4 regions of the Peribacillus sp. NPDC096379 genome follow, and region 4 is predicted to be linked to each of the others. Evidence: riboswitches for the same ligand, from Rfam matches in the RefSeq annotation. Region 4 holds a riboswitch; each other region holds the start of a gene.
The links. Region 4 has a riboswitch for cyclic di-GMP ahead of ACIQZI_RS03365 (type II secretion system protein). Riboswitches for the same ligand answer to the same signal wherever they lie in the genome.

Region 1 (5,851 bases), on a different contig from region 4:
ATAAAATTTCCCGATTTTGCTCTATTATCAAAACTAACATCAAGTTTAGTATTAGGGGAATCCATTAATAAACGTGCGTTTTCCTTATTTAAAATATTACTATTTTTATTGTTGACTTCAATACTATAGCCTAAACCAAATTGATTTTCTTCTTGTGATGCATTTGAAACATTTACTTCGGGAGTTGTGGTGTTTATACTCTGCTCTTTTTGAACAATTATAATTAATACTAGAATTGCTATTCCAATGATTGAGAATAATATAAGTTTTGTTCCTTTTTTATTAATCAACTTCTCCCTCCTTCCAAAATCCATTATGTATTTATTAGTGAAAAATAGATGTAGATCATACATAATAATTCCTATTTTTATAAGTTCTGGGATAATTATACCGGAACTTATTACTTCGCAGTTCGAACAAAATATTCATTAGCTTATTCCAGAATCGGGCGCTTTAATTGAACAAGCAGCTAAAAGGATCTTCCAACCGAAGATCCTTTTTCAGTACCTATAAGCAATTTTATGTAAACTAGGTTTGTATATGATATACAAATTATCTATTTATGATTTTAATATATTTGACCATTAAGATATTAAAATATATGTCTGTCCCTATAGAAATGATGAGATCGAACCAATTGGTCTCATCCAAAGAAAGTGAAGGATCAATAAAGAGGATAATAGTATATTCTACTATCGATACTACCAGCACAAAGACAAAAAAACGGAGTGTGAGTGGGACATATAAACTTATGTAGCGAAACAAAAACCCCTTCCCATCTCCTCGTTGGTTTATCGTATATGCCATATAAATTCCCACAAGATTGATAACCAGATAAATGATCATAACAATGATGTCTAAGATATTGAAAGGTTGAGTCACCAATAATACCGGATATGTTAATAATTCTAAAGCTAATAAAAAAATACCAATTACTTTATAGAGCCTTTTAGATTTATTGGATAGACTTCCTTCTTTTAAAGCTTGAACAAGACCTTTTAGATTCCAGATGTACATGTGTTATCCCCTTTATGATATCGTAAAAAATACCATTATAACATGGGTTCCTATAAGGGTGATTATGTAAACAATTAAGGCTTTCATGCAGGACATTTAATAAGCTAGCATGAATATGTGTATGTAAAAGTAAAATGAAAGTAGGTGGCTTTTACATATGCTAGTAAGTAAAATCATTCATAAAATTATGATGAAAGAAATGACCATCAAAGAACTAGCCGAATTGTATGGTGTAAGTGATCGAACGATTCAACTGAAGATTAAAAAGTTAGGTTATGAATGGGATAGCAAGAAAAGTGTTTATAACTATTTAGGAGAATCGCCCGAGCCATCCGATGTTGATTTTAGTGCATTGTTTGGAAAAAATAACGCTTATATGGGTGAAATCAATAAAAGTAAAAGTGAAATGGCTAGCACTAGTACAAGCGAAACAAAAAGCAAAGGCAAAGCTGAATCTGCTAGTGCTAGCAATGATGAAATGGATTCAATCGATATGTTACTTGCAGGTAAGAAAACACACGCTAAAAGAGTATACAGAGGGTTTTATTTTGATGAAGATATATTAAACATCATTGATCGTGTTCCTAAAAACTATAAATCTGAATTGGTGAATGAATCATTAAGGAAAATATTCAAAGATAAAGGATTATTAGAATAAAAAGAGGTTGGGTACCATTTAGATACCCAACCTCTTTTTTATCTGAATAATAGATCTATAATGTAGTTGTAGAAAAAACCTAAGAAAACAATAAAACTTAGCGCTAAAAAAGCTATCCAGAAGAATACAAGATAATTTTTCTTAATGACATACATGTATATAGTAGTCAAAATCGAAATAATAAAGATTACAATGAATCCTAGAAATATATAGGTTACCATTCCATGTTGGAACATAAAGAATTGAGCTTTTGTTAAGAGTAATATAACTAAGCATAATATTAAGAGGATGGAAATTATAAAGTATTTGAATATGTTTAGTTGAGTTTTATTAATAGACAATTTCTTTTGTAAATCTTTATCAGCCTTGATCAGATAGTCTAAACTTACATCATATACTTCACTCAATTGAACAAGATTCATAATATCAGGAACAGATTTATCATTTTCCCATTTAGAAATAGCTTGTGGAGTAACATTTAATTGTTCAGCTAACTGATGTTGAGAGTAGCCCATTTTTTTGCGTAAGGTTTTAAGTTTATGTCCTAATTCCATTTGTATCTCCTCCTTTATCTAAAATATAAACGAAGTTAGAGAAACAAACACTGTAGCCTTAGTTGAAATATGTAAACTTCTAGTATCAACGAAGAGTTGAGTATTCAATATTCACTTTTAATTATTTATTACAACCTATAACATCGCTTATGTTAACTGGATTTGTATAATGTATTCATTTGATCTTTAAAAAAATTTTTAACTAACAGAGCAGGATTGTTATGAATGTTGGGGAATAAAATCCCTTAAAGGAAAAAATACGGGGTGGTTTTGTGAACCGAGATGACCAAGACAAAAAACAAATAGAAGAACATAAGAAAAATCCAATGGGCAATTTCTCAGACTCTATTAACCGTTCAATGGTTGGTGATTTAGGAGCATTAACAAAAGGAGGTTGTCTTACCAAAATTATCACCGTAGTTATAATTATTGGAGGATTACTTATCCTTTCACGATGTTCTTATTAAACTAACTCTCCTTTAGTAAAATAAGGATTATGGTAAGTTAAGGTAAGGAGGTGGCAATTTTGAAAAAGTATCTTGTGTTTATAATTAGTTTTGCAATAATTTATACGGTATTTCAAATAGCATCGGGTTTGATTCTTACTGCTTCTTATACCCCTGATTATTCTTCAATAGAGGGTAATTTAAGTCAAACATTAGTGTTTGGAACGACATCAATTCCGTTACTGGTAGTTTTGCTAACTGCTACATTAGCTTATTTTCTCTCTCAAAAGAAATTTAGAACCTCAAAAAATTAAATGAACTAACGGATATGCTCTAGTTCAACAAGCAGCTAAAAGGATCTTCGACTGGAAGATCCTTTTTTTTATTGCCGATAAGAAATTTTATGTTAACTAGAAATAAATAGGATATGCAATTTTAATTATTAGGAGTGATTTACCTTATAACCCAAGTATTTCCGTTGTGGATTATAAGAAATAACTGTTACTTTTTATATAAATGGAATTGTAAAGTAAAACACTTCCAATTCCAAGGAGGTTAATCATGGAAAATAAACAATTAGATGAAAAATGGCTTCGATTAGTCAAAGAGTTAATAGAATCTGGAGTATCTAAAGAAGATTTTAAAGCATTTATAGAATTTAAAAAACTTGAAAAAGAAAATCAAAAGAGGTTGAGTACCTAAAGGGCACTCAACCTCTTTAATTTCCTATAATTCACTTTATGTTAACCGGATTTGTATAACGTATGCATAAATTACTTTTAGATTCTTGTTCAAATAAAGGACCATATTGTTAAAGATCCATGAATCCCCCCTCTTGGCAATTATTCCGATAGCAACAACAAAATGCGACAAATTTCAGAATCTAATTACAGTAATATATAACGAGAAAAGGCAAACTTATTGAAAAATAAGGACGCAAAACTACAGATCTAAAGTTTTAACTATGATGGCTGAGTTGCCTAAAATAATGCGCATATTTTAGGAGGTTATCTTGTTGGATGAAATTTGAAGAAATGGACGATTTAGAAAATAGGATCAATGAATTGAAAAAGGAATTAATTCTGATTGCAAAGGAAACAGGCTTAAATAGCCACAGCACCATTAATTGCAGTCAAAAATTAGATCAGCTTATCATGGTTTACCAAAAACACCTCAAAATAAAACTAATAGCATCCCCGTATTAGTATAAAATCCCCATTTCAATTATAGGGCTCTATAATTAAACAAGCATTTAAAAGGATCTTCCAGCCGAAGAGCCTTTTTTAGTGCGGATAATGCTGAAATGAATCTTTTATAGGTTAGGAGATATGCAAAAACACCCAATATAATCTCTACAGGGATTCACAGATCAATTTTGTCTTTCAGCTCGCGTATTTCATTGGGCATATCTTCTTGTTTCATGTTTTTCGGCACAGATGTTGTCCCTGCAGCAACTGCGGTATCATAAAACCAACATTTGTAATTAAGTGTATCCAGTGTTTTATTCAGCAATTCAATATGTTCCTCAACAATCTTTTTTCTCTCATGGAACATATTACGGCGCAGTTGGAGAGTTGAGTCTCCCTCCATATACCAATCTATAAATGTCTTGATTTCTTTGATCGGCATACCGGCAGTTTTCATACATTCAATCAGCCTGATCCACTCAAAATCCTTTTCCTTAAACAGACGTATACCACCCGCGCTGCGTTCCACAAAGGGGATCAGCCCTTCTTTGTCATAATACCGTAAAGTATACGGGGTTAATTGCATTTTCACAGCTGCTTCACTAATCGTATAGAGCATAATTCCCCTCCTATAATTTTTTTATAAAACCATTGACTTACAGTTAACTCTAAGGTGTAGGCTGAAGCTATCATTCCTTGCTGATTTTGTCAATATGAGAAAAAGGAGGGGAATAAGAACTGGATGAAACAGATAGAAGCATGTCCTATAATACAAAAAAATCGGAAAGCGAGGAATTATCAAATGGATTAAGTCGTGTTTGGAAACCTTTCCACTCTCTATATTTCAAAGATGGCTCAAGTCATAACATCAACATTTATTCTGGAAAATGAAGGAGGAGTAGCATGAAAAAGAGAGTGCTTGGTAAAGAAAAGTTAGAGGTATCTGAAATTGGGTTTGGATGTATGGGTTTAAACTACCACCGTGGTCCAGCCAAAGACAAAAATGAAATGATTTCTCTCGTACACTTAGCGATAGATCAAGGCGTGACACTATTTGATACAGCTGAAGTGTACGGTCCCTATTCTAATGAGGAGTTAGTAGGAGAAGCATTATCAGGACGTAGAGATAAGGTGAAAATTGCAACGAAATGTGGTATTCGAATTGGTGATGGCGAACAAGTAATTGATAGCAGCGCCGGATCAATTCGTAAATCCATTGAAGGCTCGTTAAGACGACTAAGAACGGAATACGTAGATTTATACTACGTTCATCGTATCGATCCTCATACACCCATTGAAGAAGTGGCGTTGACGATGCAAACCCTTAAGAAAGAGGGAAAGATCAAACATTGGGGACTTTCCGAAGCAAGTGCAGATACTATTAGGAGAGCACATTCAGTTGAACCACTAGCTGCAGTAGAAAGCGAATACTCTTTATGGTGGAGAAAAGTTGAAGCAGAAGTCTTCCCAACCCTTGAGGAATTAGAGATTGGTTTTGTCCCATATAGTCCGTTGGGTAGAGGATTTTTAACTGGAACCATTAACAAGAATGCGACTTTTGGTGACAATGATAATCGCGCAAGTTTGCCTCGCTTTACACGGGAAGCGCTTGAGGCAAATCAAACGGTTGTTCATTTACTTAAGGAAATAGCAAGTACAAAAAATGCAACTCCGGCACAAATCGCATTGGCCTGGACATTGGCACAAAAATCCTGGATTGTTCCTATTCCAGGAACAACAAGACCAGAGCGCTTAAAAGAAAACATCTCATCAGCCTGTATCTCGTTTTCAAAAGATGAATTAAATCATCTGGATAAAGAGATACGTAAGATCAATGTAATGGGAGATCGTTACGATGAGTCTGAAAAGAAAAGAACCGGTCTTTAACAAATAGTTACAAAAGATCAATAGATTCGGAGTGAACTTTTTAGATCTTTTAGGGGTAGCACTGACAAAACGCATATTTTATACGTTAAGACTCAATACCTT
Region 2 (5,851 bases), on a different contig from region 4:
CTGACCCTCTGGAAGTTGACTTAGATATTCTTCTAATTGAACTTTAAAATCCGCGTCATTAACAGGGCCAATAATAGGTGTCCAAAGATATTTCGTCTTTTCTGAGAAAGAAACTGGAATAAGCTCTGTACCTATTTTCTCCATCTTTTCTAGTGCCTTTTTGGTAATAGAGTCTACCTCTGTGTTATCTCCAAAAAAGTCACTAGCTACTCCGATTCGAGCATTTTTTAAAGCCTTGCTATCTAATAATTTACTATAGTCTTTTACAATGTGATCCTTTGCAAGCAAAGTTTTGTCATCTTTCTCATCAACACCAGCCATAAAACTTAATGCAATGGCTGCATCTTCCACAGACTTCGCTAATGGTCCAGTAGTATCAAAATTTAACGAGGATGGAACTACCCCGCTACGACTTGTTAAACCAAGTGTCGGTCTAATACCAACTAGTCCTGTAACATTAGCTGGTCCTCTGACTGATCCAGATGTATCTGTCCCTAGTCCAAATACAGCAAAATTGGCTGCAACTGCCGCTGCAGATCCGCTGCTTGATCCAGAAGCATCTCGGTTTAGATTATACGGATTTAGAGTTAAGCCGCCTAATGAGCTGTATCCTAACCTGCCATATGATGCTGCGAACTCTGATAAATTTGTTTTTGCAATGATAATTGCCCCTGCATCCTTAAGTTTTTGAATCGTAAAAGCGTCTTCTGTAGGATAAGCATCCTTTAATGCTACTGAGCCTGCTGTCGTAGGCATTCCTATGACATCAAAATTATCTTTAACAACGATTGGGATACCATGAAGAATACTTCTTGAGCCTTCACTTTGTCTTTCTGCATCCAATTGCTTTGCAATCTCTAAAGCTTGATCATTAATGGTAATGATTGAATTAATCGTTGGACCTTGCTTGTCATATTTTTCTATACGCTCTAGATAATATTTAACCAATTGCTCAGAGGTAATCTGATTGTTATTTAATGCTTCAGAAATTTCACCAATACTCTTTTCGAATGGGTCAAATTTGGTTTCTTCTGCAGAAACACTTACCAAAGGAAGCATGGTTATTACTAAAATAAAAGCTATCAAAGTTCTAAACTTGTATATCGTCTTAAACATGGTGTTTCCCCCCTAATATAATTCCTAATTAATGATTAAACTCTTCTATCTCTCTATTTTTTTAAGACATTTTAAATAGACTAAAAACACGATATAAATTTGGTCAAAGATTATATTAGATAATCTAACAATCTTTTCAGCCATTTTGCTGATAGAAATCATAATATTACAGTTTAAATTGCTGAATAACTTCCTCTAATTCTAATGACATTCTTGCTAACTCTTGAGATGCTAATGAAACCTCTTCCATTGAGGCACTCATCTGTTCTGAGGATGCAGCAACATTTTGTGAATGTTCGTTTACCTCTAAACTCGTTTTTGAAACTTCCTCTATATGGGTTACAACTTCTGCTATATGTTTTTTCATGTTATCCATCGCTAGGCTAACCTCAGATATTTTTGTTGTAGCAGCTAGAACTGAATCCTTAATTTCTCCAAAGGCTTTTCCACTTTCATTAACAAGTTTCATTCCTTCTTTAGCAGAGGTTGCCCCCTGATTTACGAAACTCATTGAATCCTCAATGCCATCTTTAATATCATTAATAATTTCATTAATCTGCAATGCTGAATGGCTGGATTGCTCAGCAAGTTTCCTTACTTCATCTGCCACTACCGCAAATCCCTTCCCATGTTCACCAGCTCTTGCAGCTTCAATTGCCGCATTCAAAGCTAATAAGTTCGTTTGCTCTGAAATGGACTGTATGATCAAACTTATCTGGCCAATTTCGTTCGATTTCTCATTTAATACACTAATTTTTTCAGCAGAAGAGGTTACATTTTTATCTATTTCACCCATTTGCTTTACGGTATGGTTAACAACATCACTACCTTGTTTAGCGGATTCAGCTGAATAATGGATGGAATTGCTAACATTTTTCATACTCACTGTAACATCATCAACGTGCTTGAATACTTCATTGATAATACCTACTGCATTCTTCATTGCAGCGTTCTGTTCATCTGTTCCGGTGGCAACACTTTGAATTGACTCAGTTATTTGATTGGAGGCTTTTTGATTCTCAACGGAAGAAGCAGCTAGTTCCTCAGATGTAGCTGATAATGCTTGAGATTCAAACCAAATCTTTTTAATTGTTTCTTTTAAACTACTAGACATAATATTGTAATTCTTCCCCATATCTCCAATTTCATCATTTGACTTAATCGTGACTAATTGAGTCAAATCACCTTTAGACATAGCTAGGGATAAATCACTAATACTTTTGATACTTCGTGTTATCCTCAAACTAACAAAAATGGAAACTAATAAAGATACAACAGCGAAAATCCCGCCTATAATGAAAATCGCCGAGCGTATAGAATCTGCAGTAGTTAAAAGTTCGCTCTTCTCAATAACAGCGATATACTTCCAGCCTTCATTTTTTGAAGAGATTGTGTTTAATACATAATCTTTTCCGTCAATTTTTGTTTCAAACGAGCCATCTTTACTTAAATCCTTTAATTCGGGAACATTTAGCTTAGAAATTTGCTGAAAGTTCAAATCAGCATTCTTTGGATGTGCAAGGATTGTTCCATCTCCTTGCGCTAGAATTACATAGCCATTTTCCCCTATACTGATTTCCTTAATAATACTCGTTAAACCTTCTAAACTAACATCTAGACCTAACACACCGACTTGTTTTCCGCCTTTTTCAATCGCAACTACATTACTTACAATAATTCCTTCTATCCCAGTAGCGGCATAGGCACCTGTTAATTGTACTTTCCCTGGTTCTTCTATACCCGTAGTATACCAAGGACGTTCTCTGGGATCGAAACCAGCTGGCACAGGACCCTCAGGATATTGAACATACCCTCCATCCGATGTCCCCATATAAGCATAAGCTGCATTAGGATGGCTCTTACCAAATTGAGAAAGCATATCAAATATTGCTTTTTCTTTCTCCCCATTTGCTGAAGGGGTCATATCAATTGACCCTTCTCCTGTTATATCTTTATAGGAGGTAATGCTTGAATCAGCATTTAAAACGGCAGGGTTGGTAGCTAATAAATTGACATTTTCCCTAATAGATTCAAAGTACAAGGAAATTCCATTGTCTACCTGTTTAATTTCTCTTTCACTAGAATTGATATAATCCTTCTCGGTTTTTTCACTAACTGTTTTATTAACTAAAAAGCCAATAAAGATGATTGGTACTAATGATAGTAATAAAGAATTAATTAAAAACTTTGCCTGAAATGAAAATCTTTTATTTCCCATTTTACCAAACCTTTCCATTTTTGTTCTAAGCAAGCATAAGATGCTTACTGTTACCTAGCTATTAAATCGTTAACTTCAATAATCTCTCATCCCTTATTAAATATTTTTTTAGCAAAGTTATTATCCTCCATTCACAATTCACTAAAAAATAATCCAGGTTTGTTGATGATTCACAAATTCTCGCTTCTGGAAACTAGTATTGCAAAAAAAAAGACTACTCTATGTACCATAGAATAGCCAAAGGATATTAATAAACATTAATCCACAAATTTGGTAACCAGGCGATCATAGTTTAGATTACGGGACTTTTGACCACTCCCTAAACCTTAGACCCTAGGCTTTGCGTCCTATTCTTTCGAAATAGTTTGCCTTTATATTCCATAAAAACCAATCTAAAATCACATTATATTATATTCTCACATAATTCTACAAACTTCAACAATTTTTGCAAAATAAACCAATACTTTTTATTAACGAGTATTGTTCTTTGAAGAAACTAAGATTGCTTTAAATTTTATTCAGGTTACTGCAAACATACAAAACGCATATGACGCTCTAACGCCACCATTTACTATGTAAGCTAAATCGTGTACAACGCTACACTCACCTAATCACAGTGGTGGCGGTGCGAAGTCAGAATTCGAACTATTTCTCAATAATATAGGTATACTTGATAAGAAGATTGGCTATTTTATGAGATTGCGAAGACCCGCCCCATGTCCCCATACAAAAAAGCTTTCCACCAGTTCAAGTAACTGATGAAAAGCTTTTTTAATTTAATAAACCTCTTATACTAGGCTCATGATGTTTATTACATCATGCCGCCCGTGAGATGAGAGTGTGTAATATCGTTAAAGAGAGGTGCAAAAAGCGCGGTAAATCAGCGTTTTAGATATTGTTGGCTGTAACATCTTTAACGGAGATTTACCGTTTTTTATGGGATTGCGTTAGCAAAATGTTAGCATTTTCAAGCAGATATTCTGGACCAGTTGTTTACACACTCTACATGACTTGTGTACTTTTAACAGACATTATGCACTATGCGACTATATCTACTTAAATTATAGTCAAAGTGGAGGCAAAACAAAAATGTCAAATGTGATTGATGAATTAGAGGTACTAGACGGCTATTTTGACGGTGATAGATTTATCCTAAGGGGAATAAATGGTCACGCAATATATGGAGCGTACAAAGCGGATAATATGCTTTCGTTGGCTAGATTAATTCATGATAATGAGCCATTCAGTTTTACCATTGATAAGGAAAAGATGATTAGAATACCAAGAGAATTAAACAAGCGAATTAAATATGAGTTAACCATGATAGCAGACGAGTTGAGTAGTTAATTTACTACTCTTTTTTTGTTTTATTAGACCCCACCCCGTGCCGAATGATTGACTTTTAGCAGTTAATTTATATGTATCGGTCATCCGCTCCGTATAAAAAATTTTTCAAAATATTAAGGCGTACAACTTTTATAAAACGTATGTCCTAAAACATCCCACCTCAATAAAGGCAGATACCACCATTTTTACAGGTGATTACTATACATTCGTTCTCCCTACTTGCCTATAAAACTTTACCCATGTACGCACAGAAACAAAGGCTTTTTATTGTTATTTATCGTTTTATCTTTTATTTCATTGTTCTATCCCTTTTTTTGTTAGGAATTAATAAACCGTTCTTATAATGAGTATGTCAGAGAACAGTACAACAAAATTAGGAGGTTTTACGGTATGGAAAAAGAGTTTCTAACAGTTCGTTCATTATCAAAGTTACTAGATATGAGTGAGCAAACAACCTATAAATTGGCACGAGAGGGGGTAATCCCAGGACGTATCAAAGTAGGTAAATCCGTTCGTTTTAATAAAACGGTTGTAATTGAATGGCTACAAAAAGGAGGGGCTAAAGATGATCGTCAAAACTAAGGATTTATACAGCTTTTCACAAGCAGCGGAAATATTAGGTGTTACTGCCCAAAGACTTTTTGAATTATGTTCATCATCTTATGTGGAGAAGGTGCACCAAAATAACCGTATCTACTTTACCAAAGAAAGTATTAGACAATTAGTCCTAAGGGGTGATGTTTAATGATTAGCATTGAAAAAACTAGCAGATTACTAAACCACTTTAACATAGCATTTACTGAAAATGCGGTGTTGGGTTACTTACAACGTGGTCAACTTGACAAAGCCCCTCGTATAGAAAGCGGTTATTATTCACGTAACACCAAATACGGCTACAGTGTAAACAAGGATAGCCTAGTAAAGTTTTTACTTGATCATGGGGCTACTGAAAAAGAAATTAATGAAGTTCTTGAGGGATAACTTATCCGCAGCCAACCGCTTTTATGTATTTATCGCATAGAGCGGTTTTCTTATATTTTTGCAACTTATCCGCTAGTTATCTCGATTACTAGATTAACCGTACAAATACAAATTTTTAAGGAGGACTAAACATGGAAAAATTAGTTGCAGTAAACATAGAAACAGGTGAAGTAAAAGGAGATATTGCTT
Region 3 (5,851 bases), on a different contig from region 4:
AGACCTTCTTTCGCTTCAATGGCCTGATGGAGTCCATCACTATAACGGCGTCCTTTCATCAACCGTCCAGTGAATTGGTCAACGATGACAATTTCGCCTTCTTGCACGACATAGTCGACATCAAGATGCATACTAGCATGGGCTTTTAAAGCTTGATTAATATGATGGTTCAACACAACATGGTTAATGTCGAATAAATTTTCAATATTAAAAGCCTTCTCAGAGCGATTAATCCCCTCTTCTGTCAACTGGACCCCTTTTGTTTTTTCATCATACGTATAATCCTTTTCCACAGTTAGCGTGCGTACGAATGCATTCGCTTGAATATATAACTGAGCTGATTTTTGTGCCGAACCTGAAATAATTAATGGTGTACGAGCTTCATCAATCAGGATCGAGTCCACTTCATCAATGACAGAAAAATGCAAAGGACGCTGCACCATTTGCTCTTTATAAAGAACCATATTATCACGTAAATAATCGAAGCCAAGCTCATTATTCGTGCTATACGTAATATCTGCATTGTACGCTTCTTGTTTTTCTTCTTTCGACATACCATTTATATTCAAACCAACCGTCAAGCCCATGAACTCATAGAGCTTACCCATTTCTTCTGCATCACGACTTGCCAAGTATTCATTGACTGTAACGACATGAACACCTTTCCCAGTAATCGCGTTCAGATAAACAGGAAGAGTGGAAGTCAACGTTTTACCTTCCCCGGTTTTCATCTCGGAAATATTCCCGTCATGAAGGGAAATCCCCCCCATTAGCTGGACGCGGAATGGATACATCCCTAACGCTCGTCTCGCCCCTTCACGAATCGTCGCGAATGCCTCGATAAGCAAATCATCGACCGTTTCTCCTTTTTGGTACCGCTCTTTGAATTCTTCTGTTTTTCCACGCAGTTGATCATCTGATAAAGAAGCTGTTTCATCCGCCAGCATCTCAATTTGATCGGCCAGCTTCTCAAGACGCTTCACTTCTCGTTTATTCGGGTCAAACACTTTATTTAAAATATTAAGCATTCAAAAACGCTCCTCTTTATATAGAAGTCTTTATCAAAAAAGTAAAAAGAACTTAGGATTCATAAGATTAAATTAACGGATATCCCGGTTTAACAGACTGTAATACCCCAACACAAATTTTGTGAAAGAATCAAGAAAAAATAAGGTGGGGATAAACAGCCAAATCTAGCTGCGGCTCCTAGTCCCTTGAGGTCATAAGCTGTAATACTCTGTGGCAAACTACGCCACGCCGTATTCCATCTTATGCTTGTCGGGTCTGGGCAGTCGCCTCGCTTTTTGAAGTAAATCCCCGATTGTTTCAACGAACCATTAGTGGAAAAAAACACTGATGGAAGTTTCACTTTATTTTACCCATTATATGTCATAGTAAATAGGTGCACCCTTAATATTACCATGTATAAAGGGTGGGTACAACTTCACGTTATTATGAAAACTTATAGATTAACTACTATGAAAACTGTTAGAATGGATACTAACAGCTTCAGAGTTAAAAATATCTTCAGAAAAGTTTTTGGAGTGTGATAATATGATCGGTGATCGCGTAAAAAAACTGAGACAAGAAAATAGAATATCCATGACAGAACTTGCGGAAAAAGCAGGAGTTGCCAAGTCCTATTTAAGCTCCCTTGAAAGAAATTTACAAACAAATCCATCCATCCAGTTTCTTGAAAAAATCGCCTTAGTGCTGCAAATTCCTGTCGATTCGCTCATATATGATGAGCCAGCCAAAGATGGCCTTGACGCGGAATGGATGAACATTGTTCAAGAAGCGATGAAATCTGGTGTATCCAAGGATCAATTCCGTGAATTCATTGAATTCAACAAGTGGAAATTAAAGCAAGAAGATTGAAGCCCTGTTTCCATGCCCGGTCTAAAAAAATAAACCCCTTAAACGAACTGGGCTTTCGTAAAAAACCAGTTTGTTTAAGGGGGTTATACATTTTACATCATATGATAGGTTGGTTCATCTTTTTTATTTTCGTTTGCTTTTTGCTCCAAGAAATGAAGGACTTCCTCTTTCGTCAGTCCGAGTTCCTTAGCTTGTATCATTAGCTCGATCCATTCTTCATAAACTGTTACGTCCTCCAACCCAATCCCTCCTAAAATACTATGTATTTCAGGCAGTCCAGCCATCGTAGCACACTACCTTAGACCCGTGACTTTGCGTCCCTACTTTTCAATAGGTTTGCCTTTTTCTGTGTAAGCACTTCCTTTTTCTTGATTATACAGAATTTTTTGTATTTTTGATGTAACTTTATGAAATTAAATTGAAAAATATTACCTTATATTTTTTCATTTTTTGACAATATACAACATAGATCGACTAACTTCTACATAGTCCAAATATAAATAAGTTGGAAACTAGATCATTTAAAGTATTTTTATCGTCAGCTAATTCGGCCTTTTATACTCATGACATATAGTCTAGATATTTCGCCATTGTACCGTCAATTTCACCCGCGACTGGGACAAATCCGTTGGCCTTTATCACTCTACTAAATGAAGCACTTCTTTCTAGCGTTACGTTTTTTTCTTTTTTAAACGTATATACACAATATATTTATTAATATGATGATAACGAAAAACCCCTTTGAACTAAACATCAAAGGGATTTTTTCATCCAAGAAAAATAGCACCATATACTAAAGCACCAGCGATTACATAGGCAGGATGCACATTCAATTTACCAAGTAACATATAACTAATCGCACCAATTACTAGTGTCTGAATCCAACCAATTCCTTCATATGCGGTGAAAAAGAAGTCATACGCCATCATTCCTAGCAACACAGCGATGATAGGACGTACGACGACCGTCACTCTTTTCACCCTTGGGGATTCTTTGTGTCGCATCAAGATACTGAGCAGTCCAAGCATTAAGATGAGTGAAGGGGCCACTGCAGCGAATACCCCGACAACGGCGCCGAGGATACCTGCCTGCTCAAATCCAATATAACCGGCCATCTTGGTCGCAATCGGGCCAGGTAGCGCATTCCCTATTGCAATCATTTCACTGAATTCGTGAACCGTAAACCAACCATATCGATCGACGACTTCCTTTTCAATTAACGGAATTGATGCTGGACCACCACCATATCCGAGGATGCCTGAAATGAAAAACGCCCAGAAAATCTGTAAATAAATCATGACTTTTCTGCCTCCTTATCAGGTCTAGAAGCAGGGTCTTTCTTAAGTAATGCCCCGATAATCAGAGAAATAATAATAATAGCAGGATGCACATGCAGCAGTTGCATGAACACAAATCCAAGCAAAACGAAGACAATAGTCCACAGCCACCCCATACTAGATGAGCCTGATTTTTTGAAAAACTCTACAGTCATGGTTAGCAGCATCACAGCGACAACAGGAACGACCGCTGCTGTCATCCCTGTGACCCATGTTTGATCTTTATAAGCATTCAAACTTGTTAATAGCAAAATCATTAAGAGAATTGTAGGAACGCACGATGCAAGTATTCCGTTCAACAAGCCCCAAATGCCGCCAACACGGTAACCAATATACCCTGCAAGCTTAGGCGCAATCGGACCAGGAAGTGCATTTCCGAGTGCCAAGATATCACCAAAGTCTTCATTATTCATCCATTTATATTTCTCTACTACCTCTTTTTGCACAAGCGGAATGGCTGCGGGACCACCGCCAAATCCAAGCATTCCTACTCTAAAAAAAGCCATAAAAATATGTAATTGCTTCATAACCTTCACCTATTTCTACTAATCTATCTTCCAAGCCGCAAAGGCATCGCATCAATTTCATTTGACGTTGGCCAAACAACACTCATTGCTGTAAGAGGCTAAGATGCTGCACCCATTCCATTTTTTCAATAAATGTACTCCCTTGTGAAGCATATGGATGATGCAAAAAAATCCATTATCACGATTGGCCCTCATCTCGTATTTACCTTTTATATTATACAGAACATTTTCTATGTTTGTGAAGTTACCTAAAAAACAAAAAGTACCAACTTCTGATCTCGAACAGCTGATGCCTTAAGCAAAGAATCATATTTAACCATTTGAACCGAAAAGACCTGACTCTCTCTTAAGAAAGAATCAGGTCTTTTATAATTTATTATTAGCTTGGTTCAATCAAACCATAGCGTCCATCCTTACGACGGTACACAACATTTGTCGAATTTGTATCTGAATTCGTATAAACGAAAAAGCTATGACCAAGCATATTCATTTGCAGGATTGCTTCTTCACTATCCATTGGTTTCAAGTCAAAACGCTTGTTACGGACAACCTCTAACTCTAGTTCGTCTTCTTCAATCGGTGTTGTGCCACTTTCTAAAAATACTGGAAAAACATCGGTTGCGTTCGTACTTGTACCACGGAATTTTCGGTTTACTTTTGTTTTATGTTTACGGATTTGCCGCTCCAATTTGTCAGTAATCAGGTCAATCGCTGCATACATATCAGCATTATCCTCTTCTGCGCGAAGCACTAAATTCGTCATCGGGATCGTTACTTCCACTTTAGAGGTATTGTGATTCACTCGTAAATTCACCATTGCCGTTGCATCTGGTGCATGGCTAAAATACCGTTCCAATTTTCCAATCTTTTTCTCTACATATTCCCGTATTGCTGGAGTTACCTCAATGTTTTCACCACGAATATTATATTCCATAAAGTGAGTCCTCCTTCTAAAAACTATACTATATAGTTCTACACTATATAGTTCTACGATACCCTATGCATTCCCTTCACAAACAAATCGTTTTGCTAAGTTCGTGAAGAAACTTCAGAAAATTGGATGAGTAGTGGGGTTCGTATCCATCTTTATTATAACAATCTTTACGTTAAATTAACACTGAAGAGTATCGAAAAAATTAGATAATTCTATATATTTATACCACTATTGAAATAAATGATAATAAGGTATATAGTAACTACTATTGTTAGAAAAGGTATATATTGTAATAGATTTACATATTTTTACTACTTAACATAAACATGGAATGTACTTTCTAATTTAATTTAAAAGAGGTGCTAATATGGATCTAGCTATATTTGAAGGTAAGATCAAGAATGACTCGACCTATATAATTCAGCAAATTTCTCGTAAATCGAAAGGATCAAATAGTGAGAGGAACAGACATGGAAGCGTCTAAGAAAATGATGAATCAATTATATGTGCCAACTGTAGAAATCGATGGTAAAATTCATCTAGTAAAATCGCAGAAGTATTGTGAGTGTCATATCCAATATTGCTATTTTGAACAAAACAGAAAAGATCGAAGAAACATTAAATTTAAGCCACTCACAAAAATTGATTGCCAACAATGTAAAAACTCCTTATTAGCGGTAAAACCGAATCTAGTTTCTGTACGAGCCTAGTAGTATTGTGTAAGTAAATGATGATTATCGTCAGCTGACACTTAAAAGCATTCAGCTATCATTCGTAACATACATATCAATAAACAAAAGGGGCCTCGGTGAAACCGAAGACCCTTTCTTTATTGATATCTTAATTTCTTTGTCGTGAAAAACTCCATCAACTAAGGGATTCTCTTAAGAACCTAACTGACGTGTGCTTCTTTTCATTCAGCTGTTTGATATCTTGCTCAATAGCTGGTTTTTTCAAAAATAATAACTCATCGACCTGCTGATTTAGAATGACAACTTGGCGACCTAATTGCCGTTCTTCCTCGGTGAGGGGTGGTTTGATATGATGAAGCCATTTCCCCCTTGATTTTATCGTCCCGTTCTTCTAATCCATGACCGTTTAATACGAATAGAGGCTCGACCGTAATTTCATGGACTGTTTCAAGGCACATTTTCTACCCTCTTTGTATAATAAAC
Region 4 (5,851 bases):
ATAGTGCGCTTTCAACGATTCCGAGACTATTAGATATGGATGTTGAACCGTATTTGGTTGTTTCCTCCTTAACTGGCGTCATCGCTCAGAGACTGATTCGCAAAGTCTGTCCGGATTGTAAACTAGCATACACACCATCTGCCATGGAAAGAAATTTGTTTCAAAAACGTGGCATCCCTGTGCAATCTTTATATCGTGGCAAAGGATGTCCAAGCTGTCAAAACAGTGGCTATCATGGCAGGATTGCGATTCATGAAGTATTGAATATCGATGATACAATTCAAACGATGATGATGAATAATAAGCCACTTAGTGAAATCCAGCAATATACGGTTCGCAATGGGATGATTTTCCTCATTGACGATGGCTTGCTTAAAGCCAAACAAGGATTGACAACGGTAGAGGAAGTACTGCGGGTAGCGGGGACATGATTAGGGGGCTAGATGTGTGAAGGAGAAATTGGATTATATTTTAAAAGCTGCTTTTGATTTAGGGACGTCTGATATTCATTTAACGGTAGGTGTACCGCCGATTATGAGACTTCACGGTGACTTGAAACAGTATGGAAAAGAAAACCTTACGCCAGCAGACACAGAATTAATGGCGAAAGTAATGATTCCTGAATCGATGTGGCAGGCGTTTAAGGACAAAGGAGAGTTGGATCTGTCATATGGAATCCCTGGCGTTTCGCGCTTCCGGGTCAATGCTTATCATCAGCGTTCTTGTATCAGCCTTGCGATTCGAGTCGTACCAACCGAAGTTCCGACTTTAGAACAATTGAAGCTACCATCTGTTTTACAAGCGATATCTGAAAAAAGGCAAGGGCTCGTTTTGGTGACAGGACCGACTGGAAGCGGGAAATCAACGACGCTTGCAGCGATGATTGATTATATTAATAAAAATATGAAGAAACATATTATTACGCTTGAAGATCCAATCGAGTATTTACATAAACATCAATTGAGTATTATTGATCAACGGGAAGTTGGTTTTGATACACAAAATTTCTCAAATGGCCTGCGCGCTTGTTTACGACAAGATCCTGATATTATTTTAGTCGGAGAAATGCGCGATTTAGAAACGATTTCCACAGCGATTACCGCAGCGGAAACGGGTCACTTAGTACTTGGCACCTTGCATACAACAGATGCACCGGCAACAATTGACCGGATCATTGATGTGTTCCCGCCCAATCAGCAACCGCAAGTCCGTGTTCAGCTTGCCTCCGTCTTATCTGCGATTATCTCACAGCGTTTATTGCCGTCAAAAGACCGGGCAGGAAGGGTGGCAGCGATCGAGATTCTGGTGAATAATGCTGCTGTCAAAAATTTAATTCGTAATGAAAAAATCCATCAAATTGCAAGTGTGATGCAGACGAGTAAATCGGCTGGCATGCAAACGATGGAAATGTCGATTAAACAATTAGTGGAAGAAGGGAAGATTGATTCTTATTCTGCCCTCCCTTATTTAGAAGAAGGAATCATCTAATGCCAGTTTTTCACTATCAGGGTAGAGATCGGATGGGAAGAAAAAAACAAGGGAAAATGACGGCGGACACACGAAAAGAGGCGGTCACAAGGCTAAGAGAAACAGGGATAGCTGTGACGAGTATTGATGAACTAAAGGGCATTTTATATAAAGAAATCTCCTTGGGTAGAAAAAGCATAAAAAATCGTGATTTTATTATATATCTGCGCCAGTTTTCAACATTAATTCAAGCAGGGATCAGTGTTGTAGAAGCGACAAAGATTTTGGCGGAACAAACATCAAGTAAACTGCTGCGAAAAACATTAGAACATATTGTTCAAAGTTTAGAAGATGGAAACCCTTATTCTGAAGGAGCAGAAAAGCAACGAAATGTGTTCCCGCCTCTCTTCATAAATATGATGCGAGCGGGTGAAGCTGGCGGGAATCTAGAAGAGGTTCTGGAACGAATGGCAGTTTATTTTGAGAAACAGTATCAGACAAGGCAAAAAGTACAATCGGCGTTGATGTACCCAGCAACGGTTGGTTGCTTGAGTATTATTATTATCATTTTTATGTTAGCTAAAGTCGTACCAACTTTCGCCGATATGTTTACTTCATTTGGTAGTGAGCTTCCTTTCTTTACGAAGTTGATTCTCAATCTTGGTGGATTTTTTGAAAGGTTTTGGTGGGTATTTCTCTTATTAGCGGTTGGATTATATATCTTCATTCGCTATATACGATCCAATAGCGAGATGAAATACTATCTTGATTATTGGCTTTTAAGAATGCCTATCTTCGGGCAACTGATTCAAAAGGCGGAGATTGCAAGAATGACGAGAACATTAAGCTCGCTTTTCAAGAGTTCTGTGCCAATTTTGCAATCTTTAACAATGGTGGAAAAGATTTTAGGAAATGAAGTGTTAACCAGGGTGATGAAACAATCGCGACTTTCGATTGAAAAAGGCGAGTCCATGGCCATTCCGATGGAAAGACACTGGGCATTTCCACCGATGGTCACGCAAATGATCATCGTCGGTGAAAAATCTGGTACTTTGGATGTCATGCTAGATCGCGTCGCTGATTTTTACGAAATGGAAGTAGACAATGCAACAAATCAAATGAAATCTCTTATTGAACCCTTTCTCATTATCTTTCTAGCTGTAGTTGTTGGAGGCATTGTAGCAGCCATTGCCGTTCCGATGTTCACTATATTTAACGAAATCCAATAAAAATGTTCAATATAGTAGAAAAAGTAGTTGTCAACTAGTGAATGAGTCTTATATACTAGCAATATATAAATAGATTGGAAACTGTGATTGATCATTTTTATTTGGGCACTTAAATGATCAGGAGTGAGTAGTGCACCCCGCCAATTTATGTTTAAATCCAAATTTTGGAATTTAAATATAAACATGGCGGTTTTTTTGTATGAAGGACATGGGGACGGGGCTTCGCAACTTATTCATCTAGCTAATCTATTTAGCGGGTTTACTTATCTGTTCGAGAAGGCTTCCGAAAATCCGGCTCCGCACCGCCACCATTGTGATTAGGCGAGTGTAGCGTGCTTCATGACCGATCCTTCATAGTAACTGGTGGCGTTTTAACGCCCTTTTAGGTTTTGTATGAAGTTACAAGCTGTTTTATTACACCGTGTCATACTACATAAAAAAATGAACTGAGGAGTGAACGTACATGATTAAACGAGTAAAAGCATTGATTCATGATCAAAAAGGGTTAACCCTAGTTGAACTTTTGGCTGTCATTGTGATTTTAGGAATCATCGCAGCGATTGCTGTGCCGAGTATTGGAAAGATTATTGATAATAGTAAGAAGGATGCTCATCTTGCGAATGCACAGCAAGTGATTGCAGCAGCTAAATTGTCCGATGCAGCCAATGAGAAATTTGGAGCAGACGGGGAAATTACTTTAGCGGAACTTATTAATGGTGGGTATATTGATGCAGACATTAAGCCTAGTGCTAGTGCCTCTGATGTGTCTGGTCTTAAAGATCCAGATGGAGGAGTATACTCCGTTGGTGGTGTTATAGTCGAGGAAACAGCCGGTAAAAAATCATATAAAGTATATTTAGTAGGAAGTAAGCGGTCTGTTGGAGCTAAAGAGTCTCCTGTTCCATCTTCGGCTTTAGATGATCGAACGAAAGTTATATCTAATGTGAATTGATACATGTATTATGATACTCCCACTCCTTTCCGCAAGGAGTGATTTTTTTTATCTAATAATAATCAATCTGCTTTATCAATCAATTGAACCTTCACGGCATTATCTTATTTAAATCTATATAACTTCCTGTATAATAAAAGGAACAACATGACGTCAAAACTCCACATCCAGTATGAAGGAAGGCTTATTGAAAACGGGGAGACCAAAACTCCAATAAAAAGGGAGAAATCCATGACACTATTTATTTACAGCTACATAGGTATTTTAGGCTTAGTTCTCGGATCATTTTACAATGTCGTTGGCTTGCGGGTACCGGAGAAACAGTCAATCGTACGGCCGCGGTCACAGTGTCCAACTTGCAAAAGAACGTTGACAGCTACGGATTTGGTACCTGTGTTGTCATATGTCTTTTTAAGAGGAGAATGCCGGAACTGTCATTCGAAAATATCGCCGCTCTATCCACTTGTTGAGCTTTTAACGGGTTTATTGTTTATGCTTGCATTCTATGAATTTGGATGGACAGGTGAACTAGTAATCGCACTTACCTTCATCTCGTTGTTAGTCATTATTTTTGTATCTGATATTGTCTATATGATTATTCCTAATAAAGTGCTGTTGTTTTTTGTTCCTCTTGTTTTAGTTGTCCGTTTAGTCGTGCCATTAGATCCATGGTGGGATATGTTTGTCGGTGCGGTCGTTGGCTTTGGTCTGCTTTTTTTCATTGCTGTCATTAGTAAAGGTGGCATGGGTGGGGGAGACATTAAACTGTTTTTCGTGTTGGGCTTGGTTCTCGGCCTCAAGCTGACTCTCCTTACGTTTGCCTTGGCAAGCTTCTTTGGAGCATTGTATGGAGTGGCTGGCATGATACGGGGAAATTATAAGAAACGGCAGCCGATTCCATTTGGCCCATTTATTGCAATGGGTGCGTTGCTATCCTATTTTTATGGAAATGAAATCTTAAACTATTACTTTACTATGTTTTATTGAAGCGGGTGATGAAGAGAGTGAGTGCATTTAATAGACAACATCGAGTTCATCTAGCCATTAAAGATCGGTATATTCGGTTTGTGGAATCTGGAAAAAAGCGAAAACTGCTAGCCTATGGGCAAAAGAGCCTTCCAGATGGTGTGATCGTTGAGGGGCAAATCAAAGATCGTGAAACGCTCGAACTGATTGTCGATGAAATGATCGATCAATGGAAGCTTAAAGGGAAAAAAGTTTCATTCTGTGTACCTGATTCAACAGTAATCGTTAGGAAAATTCATGTTTCGAATGAGATTCCAGATCATGAACTGAATGGCTATTTATATATGGAATTGGGCCAGAGCATCCATCTGCCTTTTGCAGACCCTTTAATCGAAGCTGTGCCTTTAGAAAAAGCGGCTGAAAACCGAGACGTGTTGTTATTTGCTTCAAGAGAAACCGTGTTACATGAATTTACAGCATTATTAAAGGGTGCATCTCTTAAACCTGATATAGCAGATCTATCAGTGCTATCGCTATATAGAATGTATTATCATCTAGGTCTTGCTAAGCAGGATGAGCATGTATTAATGGTGCAAATTGGGGTAGATGCATTTGTTTTATCTGTTTTTAACGAACATAAACCCGTTTTTTCGCGTCATTATCCTTTGGAATTTCATGATGAGCACTTTGAACTTTCTAAAAGCCGCAGTGGATCGGAATTTTATTCTTGGGTGGGTGCACCGAACGAATTACACAGTCAATCTCAAGATATTACCATGGAAATCGAACGTTTCCTATCCTATTACCATTTCAATCTTACAAAAGGAAATCATCGTATCTCAAAGCTCGTTTTGTCAGGAGACCATCCTTGTATGGAAACTTTTTATTCGGATATACATACTGCGATTGAAGTATCCGTTCAGCCATTACTTGAACCACTATTTCAAACGAAAAAAGGAAGGAACATCCCTCCTGTATATGCTGAATGTATTGGACTAGCGTTAAAGTAGGTGTCAACATGCTTGTAGATATTAACTTATTACCTAAAAAAGAAAAAAAACGACGTACCGTTGTCTTCTTGATTTTGTTGACGGGGATTGTGCTATTGGTCAGTGGATTCTTCTTCATGACTACCTATCAAGCACAGAAGACCCGATTGGTAGAACTGGAGCAAGAGTTAACGTTGACTAAAGAATTAAAAGTCGCGAAGGAAAAAGAGCGAACTCAGAGTGTTGAG

Region 1: linked by a shared signal. The riboswitch ahead of ACIQZI_RS20015 (aspartyl-phosphate phosphatase Spo0E family protein) and the one ahead of ACIQZI_RS03365 (type II secretion system protein) in region 4 are both predicted to bind cyclic di-GMP.
Region 2: linked by a shared signal. The riboswitch ahead of ACIQZI_RS22810 (methyl-accepting chemotaxis protein) and the one ahead of ACIQZI_RS03365 (type II secretion system protein) in region 4 are both predicted to bind cyclic di-GMP.
Region 3: linked by a shared signal. The riboswitch ahead of sinI (DNA-binding anti-repressor SinI) and the one ahead of ACIQZI_RS03365 (type II secretion system protein) in region 4 are both predicted to bind cyclic di-GMP.

What each region holds. Positions count from the first base shown of each region.
Region 1 covers NZ_JBIWFD010000005.1:95,660-101,510, forward strand. The annotation lists gene ACIQZI_RS19980 (hypothetical protein) at 1-290, opposite strand, end outside; gene ACIQZI_RS19985 (hypothetical protein) at 553-1,017, opposite strand; gene ACIQZI_RS19990 (hypothetical protein) at 1,175-1,675, shown strand; gene ACIQZI_RS19995 (helix-turn-helix domain-containing protein) at 1,714-2,229, opposite strand; gene ACIQZI_RS20000 (DUF6366 family protein) at 2,502-2,696, shown strand; gene ACIQZI_RS20005 (hypothetical protein) at 2,756-2,989, shown strand; gene sinI (DNA-binding anti-repressor SinI) at 3,237-3,377, shown strand; cyclic di-GMP riboswitch class I at 3,577-3,659, shown strand; gene ACIQZI_RS20015 (aspartyl-phosphate phosphatase Spo0E family protein) at 3,695-3,880, shown strand; gene ACIQZI_RS20020 (MerR family transcriptional regulator) at 4,038-4,484, opposite strand; gene ACIQZI_RS20025 (aldo/keto reductase) at 4,766-5,749, shown strand.
Region 2 covers NZ_JBIWFD010000009.1:55,163-61,013, forward strand. The annotation lists gene ACIQZI_RS22805 (amidase family protein) at 1-1,116, opposite strand, end outside; gene ACIQZI_RS22810 (methyl-accepting chemotaxis protein) at 1,283-3,352, opposite strand; cyclic di-GMP riboswitch class I at 3,604-3,714, opposite strand; gene ACIQZI_RS22815 (hypothetical protein) at 4,424-4,681, shown strand; gene ACIQZI_RS22820 (helix-turn-helix transcriptional regulator) at 5,072-5,263, shown strand; gene ACIQZI_RS22825 (hypothetical protein) at 5,247-5,426, shown strand; gene ACIQZI_RS22830 (hypothetical protein) at 5,426-5,662, shown strand; gene ACIQZI_RS22835 (hypothetical protein) at 5,794-5,851, shown strand, end outside.
Region 3 covers NZ_JBIWFD010000004.1:244,173-250,023, forward strand. The annotation lists gene secA (preprotein translocase subunit SecA) at 1-1,028, opposite strand, end outside; gene ACIQZI_RS18380 (helix-turn-helix domain-containing protein) at 1,555-1,878, shown strand; gene sinI (DNA-binding anti-repressor SinI) at 1,971-2,117, opposite strand; cyclic di-GMP riboswitch class I at 2,146-2,229, opposite strand; gene ACIQZI_RS18390 (chromate transporter) at 2,646-3,176, opposite strand; gene ACIQZI_RS18395 (chromate transporter) at 3,173-3,742, opposite strand; gene hpf (ribosome hibernation-promoting factor, HPF/YfiA family) at 4,122-4,676, opposite strand; gene ACIQZI_RS18405 (hypothetical protein) at 5,644-5,826, opposite strand.
Region 4 covers NZ_JBIWFD010000001.1:704,892-710,742, forward strand. The annotation lists gene ACIQZI_RS03350 (GspE/PulE family protein) at 1-431, shown strand, start outside; gene ACIQZI_RS03355 (type IV pilus twitching motility protein PilT) at 448-1,488, shown strand; gene ACIQZI_RS03360 (type II secretion system F family protein) at 1,488-2,696, shown strand; cyclic di-GMP riboswitch class II at 2,764-2,847, shown strand; gene ACIQZI_RS03365 (type II secretion system protein) at 3,160-3,648, shown strand; gene ACIQZI_RS03370 (prepilin peptidase) at 3,880-4,635, shown strand; gene pilM (type IV pilus biogenesis protein PilM) at 4,653-5,624, shown strand; gene ACIQZI_RS03380 (PilN domain-containing protein) at 5,600-5,851, shown strand, end outside.